Regions from separate parts of the Burkholderia sp. BCC1972 genome, predicted to be linked through region 2. Evidence: predicted binding sites of a transcription regulator. Region 2 holds the regulator's gene; each other region holds the start of a gene.
What was found. Region 2 encodes LexA, which represses DNA repair genes until DNA is damaged. Its sites were predicted from a motif close to ACTGTATNNNNATACAGT; they were not measured.
Positions count from the first base shown of each region.

Region 1: a site for LexA is predicted at 1,555-1,572, ahead of imuA (translesion DNA synthesis-associated protein ImuA). Genes of this name have one in related genera too.
Region 3: a site for LexA is predicted at 1,566-1,583, ahead of U5798_RS07505 (DUF2471 family protein). Genes of this name have one in related genera too.

Region 1 is NZ_CAJPGH010000010.1:72,930-76,201, forward strand. It holds gene U5798_RS16370 (DNA polymerase Y family protein) at 1-901, opposite strand, end outside; gene imuA (translesion DNA synthesis-associated protein ImuA) at 834-1,541, opposite strand; gene U5798_RS16380 (ABC transporter ATP-binding protein) at 1,774-2,568, opposite strand; gene U5798_RS16385 (ABC transporter permease) at 2,570-3,272, opposite strand, start outside.
Region 2 is NZ_CAJPGH010000015.1:152,661-155,932, reverse strand. It holds gene U5798_RS21800 (DUF2939 domain-containing protein) at 1-503, opposite strand, end outside; gene U5798_RS21795 (hypothetical protein) at 533-868, opposite strand; gene lexA (transcriptional repressor LexA) at 894-1,541, opposite strand; gene U5798_RS21785 (sulfate ABC transporter substrate-binding protein) at 1,806-2,843, shown strand; gene cysT (sulfate ABC transporter permease subunit CysT) at 2,965-3,272, shown strand, end outside.
Region 3 is NZ_CAJPGH010000003.1:405,752-409,023, forward strand. It holds gene U5798_RS07495 (NAD(P)H-dependent oxidoreductase) at 1-525, opposite strand, end outside; gene U5798_RS07500 (LysR family transcriptional regulator) at 612-1,505, shown strand; gene U5798_RS07505 (DUF2471 family protein) at 1,643-2,047, shown strand; gene U5798_RS07510 (NADPH-dependent 2,4-dienoyl-CoA reductase) at 2,232-3,272, opposite strand, start outside.

The sequences.
Region 1 (3,272 bases), on a different contig from region 2:
CGAGCGGCGTCGGCGGCACGGCCTGGCGGCCGCGCTCGTGTTCGAGATCGAACGTCATCGCGGCCAGCGACAGCTGCCGCGCGGCCAGCCAGCCGCACAGCTGCACGACGAGCCGGCGCGCGGCGAACAGCACGGCTTCCGCGTATTCGACGCGCTCCGGCAATTCGAGCCGCACGTCGAACACGGGCGGCACCGCCATCCATGCCAGCGGCTCGACCGCGTCGCCGTACGCGCGATCGAGCGCGGCCAGCAGCGCGGGGCCGCAACGGCGCTGTAACCCCGCGCGCGGCAGGCCGCGCAGATCGGCGAGCGTGCGGCAGCCGAGGCCGTCGAACCAGCCCGCATACGGACGCGCATCGGGCAGCAGCACGCAGGGCAGCCGGTCGAGCGAACGGACGAGCGAGGCCCGGCCGGCGACGCGGCGCCGGATGCGCGAGCGCGCCGACGTGCGCGCGAGCAGCCACGCACCTTGCCCGGTCGGCGCGGCGGACAGGCGCGCCGCATAGCCGAGCGCCGCGAGCGTCGCGCGCACCTGGCGGCACAGCGACGGCAGGCCGCCGAACAGGCGCAGGCTCGGGCCGACGTCGACGAGCAGCGTGGCTTCGTCGTCGAGCGCGACGCACGGCGAGAAACGCAGCAACGCGAGCGCGACCGCGCGCAACGCGTCGGCCTCGCGTGCGGGATCGCGTTCGACGAGCTGCGTCTCGGGCGCAAGCGTGAGCACGCCGCCGCGCTTCATGCCCGCGCGCACGCCCTGCCGCCGCGCGGCCGCATCGGCGATCAGCACGACACCCTGCTCGAGCACCGCACGGCCCGCGCCGCCGGCCGCTGCGTCAGACGGCGGCGGGGCGCACACGTCGAGCGGCAGGCGCGGCAGATGGATGCCGAGCAAGACGCGCATAGCGGCTCTCCACGATAGGCGACGGCAGGTCGAGCACGAGCGGCTCGCTGCGCGCGGGCCCGCGACGCTTGACGATGTCGAGCGACACGCCGCCCGGCACGGGATACAGCGCGACGCGCAGCACGGCCGGCGACGGCTGCCGCGCGGCCGACAGCGGGCGCAGCATCACGAACAGCGTGTCGCCCGTGCGCGCGGCCGCGAGATGCAGGCGCCGCAGCGCATCGGGTCGCGCGTCCTGCCAGAGCAGCAGCGCGCCGCAACAGCCGGTCCTGAGTGCCTGCTCGGCGGCCCACAGCGCGTCCGCACGGCTGCCGGCGCGCAGCCACAGCAGCGCGTCGGCCGGCACGCCGAGGCTGGCGAGCGCGGTTGCATGCGGCGATTGCGGCGGCGCGACGAGCGCGAGCGGACGCCGGGCGCTGACGGTGCGGGCAAGCGCGGGCGCGAGCAGCCGCATCTCGCCGCAGCCCGGCTGCGCGGCCAGCAATTCGACGAGCCCGCCGACCGGCCAGCCGCCGCCCGGCAGCTCGGCCGACAGCGGCGCGAAGCCGGTCTCGATCGTGCGCGGGCCGCCGCGCGCGAGCTGCGAGCCGCGCCAGAGCGATGGATGAAGGGATTCGGGAGAAATGGAGGATGCGAGCATGACGCCACCCACAACTGTATGGATATACAGTATATGGCAATGCGCCCGCGTCGCACAGCACCGGTGCGAAACCGATTTTCGTCAGAGGAAAAGCGGCGCAAAAGCCGGTGCGGCCATCATGTTACGCCGCATCGGAGCGGGTGCGGCCGGATCGTATCGCCCGGCAGAACCCGCACGCCCACCCGAAGGCAAACCGGCACGATGCAGCACCTCGCACCGCGCCGGCCGCCCGTCAGCCGAGCAGCAGCGCGTCGTCGTCGAGCTGCTCGTGACGCACCTTCTCGAACATCTGCAGCAGGTCCGGCACGTCGAGCCCCTTGCGCGCGTCGCCCGACACGTCGAGCACGACCTGCCCCTGGTGCAGCATCACCGTGCGGTCGCCGTAGTCGAGCGCCTGCCGCATGCTGTGCGTGACCATCATCGTCGTCAGCTTGCTCTCGGCGACGATGCGTGCGGTCAGCTCCAGCACGAACGCGGCCGTCTTCGGGTCGAGCGCGGCCGTGTGCTCGTCGAGCAGCAGGATCCGCGACGGCCGCAGCGACGCCATCAGCAGGCTCACGGCCTGCCGCTGGCCGCCGGACAGCAGCCCGATCCGGTCGGTCAGCCGGTTCTCGAGGCCGAGGTTCAGGAGCCGCAGCTTGTCGCGGAACAGCTCGCGCGACGGCCGGTCGAGCGCTGCGCGGAAACCGCGCCGCACGCCGCGCGCCATCGCGAGCGCCATGTTCTCCTCGATCGTCAGCGCCTCGCAGGTGCCGGCCATCGGATCCTGGAACACGCGCGCGACGAGGTGCGCGCGATCCCACGCGGCCTTGCGCGTCACATCCGTGCCGTCGATCGCGATGCGCCCCGCGTCGACCGGCTGGTCGCCGCTGACCGCATTGAGGAAGGTCGACTTGCCGGCGCCGTTCGAGCCGATCACCGCGACGAACTGGCCGTCGGGAATCTCGAGCGACAGCCCGCGCAGCGCGCGTGTCTCGATCGGCGTGCCGGGATTGAACGTGAGTTTGAGATCTTGTGCGGACAGCATGTCATGCCCCTCCGTTCTTGCGCGCGAACAGCTTCTTGCGCGTCGCCGGCAGCACCAGCGCGATCGTGACGAGCGCGGCCGTCACGAGGTTCAGGTCCTGTGCCTTCAGGCCGATGAATTCGCTGTTCAGCGCGAGCGCGATGAAGAAGCGGTAGACGATCGCGCCGAGCACGACGGCGAGCGTCGTCAGCACGAGCCGGCGCGCGGGCAGCAGCGTCTCGCCGATGATCACGGCGGCCAGCCCGATCACGATCGTGCCGATCCCCATCGAGATGTCCGAGCCGCCCTGCGTCTGCGCGAACAGTGCGCCGGCGAGCGCGACGAGCGCGTTCGACAGCGCCATCCCGGCGAGCGTCGCGCGGCCGGTCGCGATGCCTTGCGCGCGCGCCATCCGCGGGTTCGCGCCGGTCGCGCGCATCGCGAGGCCGAGCTGCGACGAGAAGAACCAGTCGAGGCCGAGCTTCGCGACCACGACGACGATCGCGAGCAGCGCCGGGCGCAGCACGTAGTCCGGCATCCAGTCGGGCTGCAGCACGGTGAACAGCGTCGGCTCGGTGATCAGCGGCACGTTCGGCCGGCCCATGATCCGCAGGTTCACCGAATAGAGCGCGATCATCATCAGGATACTGGCGAGCAGATCCATGATCTTCAGGCGCACGTTCAGCCAGCCGGTGATGAAGCCGGCCACCGCGCCCGCGACGATC
Region 2 (3,272 bases):
GACGCAGTTGCCGCGTTGTTGCCCGGAGCGGCAGCGCTTGCCGGTGCCGGGCTCGCCGGCGGTGCCGCTGGTGTGTCGGCCGGTGCATTGCCTTGCGGCTGATTCGACCATTCGGGCGGGCGCTCGCCGGGATTGCCGCGCGGCGGCATTCCGCTCATCAGCGCGGCCACGCCGTCCGGTGTCGCGTACGCATCGACCAGCGGCCCGACCAGTGCGGACCCGATCAGCGCGCCGATCACCGCGAACGGATTGTTCTTCTTCACCGCGTCGATCCGGCGCATCAACTCTTCCGTGACCTGCTGCTTCAGGCTGATGCGCAGCGACGGGAAATCGACATATTCGCTGATGGCCTGCGCATCGCGCGCGTCGATCGCCGATTTCAGGCGACCGAGCGCGACGTACGGTGACGCGTACGCATAGCCGATCGTCGACACGACGGCGATGGCCAGCACGACGATCAGCAGGGGCTTGAGCCGCCATGCGCGGCCCGAAGATCCAGTCACGTTGCCTCCGGTGCGGGGATGTTCCGCAATCAGAGACCGCCAGGCGTAGCCGATCGTTCCTCGGCGATGCAGCGGTCGATCATCCGGCATACGGCATCGATCGTGCCGACCATGATCAGGCGCGAACGGCCGTGATAGACGCGTACCGGCGCGCGGCGGGCGGGTTCCGCATGATTCAGGCCGGCGTTCAGCGATACCCGCGCGAACGCGGGAAGCGCCGACGGCAGCAGGGACGCCTGCCGTTCGACTGCGACTTCTTCTTGCACGGGCGCGGCCGCGGACAGCGGTGCGCAGGGCGTACGGCCGCGCAGATGGCGCAGGCGACCGAATTGACGGAAAGGCAGCAGGCGGGCAAGGCGTTCCATGATGTTCTCCTAGCGAGACGGAATGTCAGAGTTCGCCCGAGCGGATCAGCCCGACGGCGATGCCTTCCAGCGCGAATTCCGCGCTGCCGGCCTTGACGAAGATGTTTTCGTAATCCGGGTTCTCCGCGATCAGCTCGAGACCGCCAGGCCGGCGCATCAGGCGCTTGACCGTGACGTCGTCGCCCAGACGCGCGACGATGATCTGGCCGTCCTTCGCTTCCGTGCGTTTCTGCACGGCGAGGAGGTCGCCGTCGAGAATGCCGGCGTCGCGCATCGACAGGCCGCGCACCTTCAGCAGGTAGTCGGGCTTGCTCGTGAACAGCGCGGGATCGCACGCGTAGTGCTGCGAGATGTGCTCCTGCGCAAGGATCGGGCTACCGGCCGCGACGCGGCCGACGAGCGGCAGCGACAGCTGCATCAGGCCGGCATGCGGCAGCGTGAACTGGTGCGGGGCGTCTTCGATGCCGAGCAGGCGGATGCCGCGCGACGCGCCGGCAGCCAGTTCGATCACGCCCTTGCGTGCCAGCGCACGCAGGTGCTCCTCGGCCGCATTCGGCGAGCTGAAGCCCAGTTCGGCCGCGATCTCGGCGCGGGTGGGCGGGAATCCGGAGCGCTCGATCGCGCGACGGATCAAGTCGAACACTTGCTGCTGACGGGCGGTGAGTTTGGTCATGGCTGAACTGTATGGATAGACAGTGAGCTGTATTTTTATACAGTACTTCGCGAATTTCAAGCGTTACTTGAGGTTCGACGCGATCGCGCCGGTTCCGACGTGATTTCGCGACGTCCGGACGGCGGTTTATCTGCCGCAACCATCCATCCCGTCTGCGTTAGCACTTTTGAGTATTAAAAAATAAGGAACGATTATTTTTAATCATGTAACCCGTTCGTTAGACTGGCCCGACATCGCAATACCGACAACACTGGAGAACCAAGGATGGCGAAGCGCAATACGGGGCTGGTGGGCGGAGTGGGCCGCCTGATCGCAACACTCGCGCTGGGCGCGGCGGCGGCGCTGGGCGTCGCGACGCATGCCCAGGCCGATACGACGTTCCTGAACGTGTCGTACGACCCGACGCGCGAGCTGTATCAGGACTTCAACCAGGCGTTCGGCAAGGAGTGGAAGGCGAAGACGGGCGAGACCGTCAACTTCAAGCAGTCGCACGGCGGCTCGGGCGCCCAGGCACGCTCGGTGCTCGACGGCCTGCAGGCCGACGTCGTCACGCTGGCGCTCGCGTACGACATCGATGCGATCGCGAACAAGGGGCTCGTGAACAAGGACTGGCAGAAGCGTCTGCCCGACAACGCGTCGCCGTACACGTCGACGATCGTGTTCCTGGTGCGCAAGGGCAATCCGAAGGGGATCAAGGACTGGGACGACCTGACCAAGCCGGGCATCTCGATCGTCACGCCGAACCCGAAGACGTCGGGCGGCGCGCGCTGGAACTACCTGGCCGCATGGGCGTACGCAGTGCACAAGCCGGGCGGCAACGAGCAGACGGCGAAGGAATTCGTCACGAAGCTCTACAAGAACGCAGGCGTGCTCGATTCGGGCGCGCGAGGCGCGACGACGAGTTTCGTGCAGCGCGGGATCGGCGACGTGCTGATCGCATGGGAAAACGAGGCATTCCTGTCGGTGAAGGAGTTCGGTACCGACAAGTTCGAGATCGTCGTGCCGTCGGTAAGCATCCTGGCCGAGCCGCCCGTCGCGGTGGTCGACAAGGTGGTCGACAAGAAGGGCACGCGCAAGCTGGCCGAAGCGTACCTGAACTTCCTGTACAGCCCGCAGGGCCAGGAGATCGCGGCGCGCAACTACTACCGGCCGCGCTCGAAGAACGTGCCGGCGGAACTGACGAAGCAGTTCCCGAAGCTGAAGCTGTACACGGTCGACGACACGTTCGGCGGCTGGACGAACGCACAGAAGACGCATTTCGCGGACGGCGGCGTGTTCGACTCGATCTACAAGCCGCAGTAACGCCATAACGACAGCGGCGCGCCACGCAGCGCGCCGCATCCCCGACGGTTCGCCGGCGCGATGCACTGCGCCGGCGTTTGCGTCGGACCCGTGAGCAGCATCGACCCAGCAAGAGCATCCGATGACGACGTACACCTTTCGCAAGCCGAGCGCGCTGCCTGGCTTCGGCGTGACACTCGGCATCACGGTGGCCTATTTGAGCCTCGTGGTGCTGATTCCGCTCGCCGCCACGTTCCTGAAGACCGCGACGCTGTCGTGGGATCAGTTCGTCACCGCCGTCACGTCGCCGCGCGTGCTCGCGTCGTACCGGCTGACGTTCTCGGCCGCGCTCGGCGGCGCGCTGATCAACGCCGTGTTCGGCTTCCTCGTCGCGTGGGTGCTCGTGCGCTACACGTTCCCGTTCAAGCGCCTCGTCGATGCGATCGTCGA
Region 3 (3,272 bases), on a different contig from region 2:
CGGGAACAGCAAGTCGTCGATCGGCCCGTTGATGCCGCGCAGGCTGTAGTGCGGCTCCCACCCGCCCGTCGTGACGACGATCATCGCCCGCTTGCCGGCCAGCATCCCTTCGCCGTAGCGGTCGCCCCAGTGCGTATCGGAATGCTCGCCGACGCCGTACGCAAAGCCGTACGCATATACGCGCTCGAACCAGCCCTTCATGATCGCGGGCATCGAGAACCACCACAGCGGGAACTGCAGGATCACCGCGTCGGCCCACTTCAGCTTGTCCTGCTCGCGCGCGATGTCTTCGCTTTGCGTACCCGCCGCGAACGCGCGCTTCGAATCGAGCGACGGATCGAACCGCGCGTCGGGCGCGCGATCGGTCACGTCGTTCTCATCGAGCACCGCCTTCCAGTTCATCGCATACAGGTCGCTCACCTGCACCGTGTGGCCGGCCGCTTCGAGATGCGCGATGGCGAAATCGCGCAGCGCGCCGTTCAGCGAACGCGGTTCGGGATGGGCATACACGATCAGCACATTCATCTTCGTCACTCCGTGGATTGAATGACTGCAGGATGCGGCCTCCGAAGGTATATTTGAAATGAATTCCTGATATTCCAGGTATAGCCATGAATAATCTCAGAAGGCTCGATCTGAACCTGCTCGTCACGCTGGACGTGCTGCTCGCCGAGCACAACGTCACGCGCGCGGCCGAGAAGCTGAACATGTCGCAGCCGTCGGTCAGCGTGCAGCTGCAGAAACTGCGTGACGTGTTCGGCGATCCGCTGCTGCTGCCCGGGCCGCGCGGAATGCGGCCGACCGCGCGCGCGGAAGCGCTGCGCGAGCCGTTGCGCGATGCGCTCGAAGCCGTCGAGCGCGCGGTGGTTCCGGCCACGCAGTTCGATCCCGCCACCGCGACGAACACGTGGCGCGTGGCCGCGACCGACTACGGCGAATCGACGATCGTGCTGCCCGCGCTGCGCACGCTGCGTTCGACCGCGCCTGGCACGCGGCTGGCCGTCGTCGAACTCGTGCCGCCGCGCATCGAGCAGGATGCCGAACGAAATGGCATCGACCTGGCCTTTCATACGACCGAAGGGTCGCCACCGGGCATGCGGCGCCTGCCGCTGTTCATCGAGCGCTACGTGCTGATCGGCCGCGCCGGTCACCCGAAGCTGAAGCGGCGCCCCACGCTCGCGCAATTCGGCACGCTCGAGCACGTGATCGTGTCGCCCGACGGCGGCGGCTTCTTCGGCGTGACGGACGAAGTGCTCGCGAAGGTCGGTGCCGCGCGGCGTGTCGTGCTGTCGGTACCGCACTTCCTGTTCGTGATGTCGGCCGTCGCGAGCACCGATCTCGTCGCGATGCTGCCCGAGCGGCTGGTGCGCGACGTGCCCGCGCTGCGCGTGGTGGACGCACCGGTCGAGGTGCCCGGCTATGAAATGTCCATGCTGTGGCACGAGCGCGTGCATCGCGATCCGGCGCATCGGTGGCTGCGGGAGACGATCGCGGCGGCGGTCTGACACGCCGGTCGCGACGCGGCTGACATTTACTGTCATCGGGGGCTTGAAAGTCCGCCAATCACTGTATATATTTACAGTGTTTCTGCGTCATTTGACCCGAATTCCGTCATCCCGAGACGGTCTTTAGTGAGGCGACCATGTTCCAGTCATCCGCATTCGATCCCGAGCAACCCGGCTTCAATCCCGTCCACTTCGAGCGCGCCGCGCAGCGGGCGGTCGTCGATCTGCAGCGTGTCGTCGGCGGCCCCGCGCAGCGGGCGCTGGGCCTGCGCCGCCGCACCCATCCGGCGGCCGTCCGCACGATGAGCTGGCAGGCGTTGCTGAACGTCGAAGAGCTGGCGTTCTCGAACGCCGGTTTCCTGAACCGCAACGATCCGACCGTCGTCGACGCGTTCATCCGGCTGCGCGACAGCAGGCTGGTCGCCGCGGACGTCGAGGAACCGGTCGACTGGCGCCGCGACGACGACGACCTGCCGGCCGTCTACCTGATCGTCAAGGCGATGCTCGAGGCGGAAGAGGAAGAGCGGGCCGAAGCGGCCTGAGCCGCGCCGGTCGAACGCGGTCGCGATGTGCGAGGTTCGCGCCGCCACGTTGCGCGGTGGCGCTGCGAACCGCTGCAGTCCGGCACGCGTGAATCGGCGCATCCGGCGGCGAGCCGCGAACCGTCGCTCAAGCCGGTCATCACCACGCGACTACCGTCCGAGCGACCCTCGCAATGACCGCCCGTTACAGCCGCGCCGCCAGCCGCGCGCCCTGATCGATCGCGCGCTTCGCATCGAGTTCGGCCGCCAGTTCCGCGCCGCCGATCAGGTGCACCGAGCGCCCGGCCGCCTGCAGCGGCGCAAGCAACGCGCGCTGCGGCTCCTGCCCCGTGCAGAGCACGATCGTATCGGCTTCGATCACCTCGTGATCGGTGCGCTGTTCGCCGTACGACACATGCAGCCCGCGCGCATCGATTCGCTCGTAGTTCACGCCGCCGATCATCTTCACCTGCTTCATCTTCAGCGTCGCGCGGTGAATCCAGCCGGTCGTCTTGCCGAGCCCCTTGCCGAGCGGCGCTGGCTTGCGCTGCAGCAGCGTCACTTCGCGCGCCGGTGCCGACACCTGCGCACGCGTCACGCCGCCGCGCGTCGCGGCCGGGTCGGTCACGCCCCACTCGGCTTTCCATTCGTCCAGGTCGAGTGCCGGCGACTCGCCGTCCTGCACCAGATATTCGGCGACATCGAAGCCGATCCCGCCCGCGCCGACCACCGCGACGCGCCGGCCGACCGGCTGCTTGCCCGCGAGCACGTCGATATAGCTGAGCACGTTCGGCCCGTCCTGCCCCGGAATCTTCGGGTCGCGCGGTGCGACGCCGGTTGCGAGCACGATCTCGTCGTAGCCGCCCGCGATCAGGTCGCTCGCGTCGACGCGGCGGTTCAGGTGCAGCTTCACGCCGGTCAGCTCGACCTGGCGGCCGAAGTAGCTCAGCGCTTCATGAAACTCTTCCTTGCCCGGCACCTGCTTCGCCATGTTGAACTGGCCGCCGATCTCGGCTGCGCCGTCGAACAGGTCGACGTGATGGCCGCGCTGCGCGAGCACGGTCGAGCACGAAAGCCCGGCCGGTCCCGCGCCGACCACCGCGATGCGCTTCGGCTGCTGCGCGGGCGTGTATTTCAGCTCCGTCTCGTGGCACGCGCGCGGATTCAGCAGGCACGACGCGATTCGGTTCTTGAACGCGTGATCGAGGCACGCCTGGTTGCAGCCGATGCAGGTGTTGATCTCGTC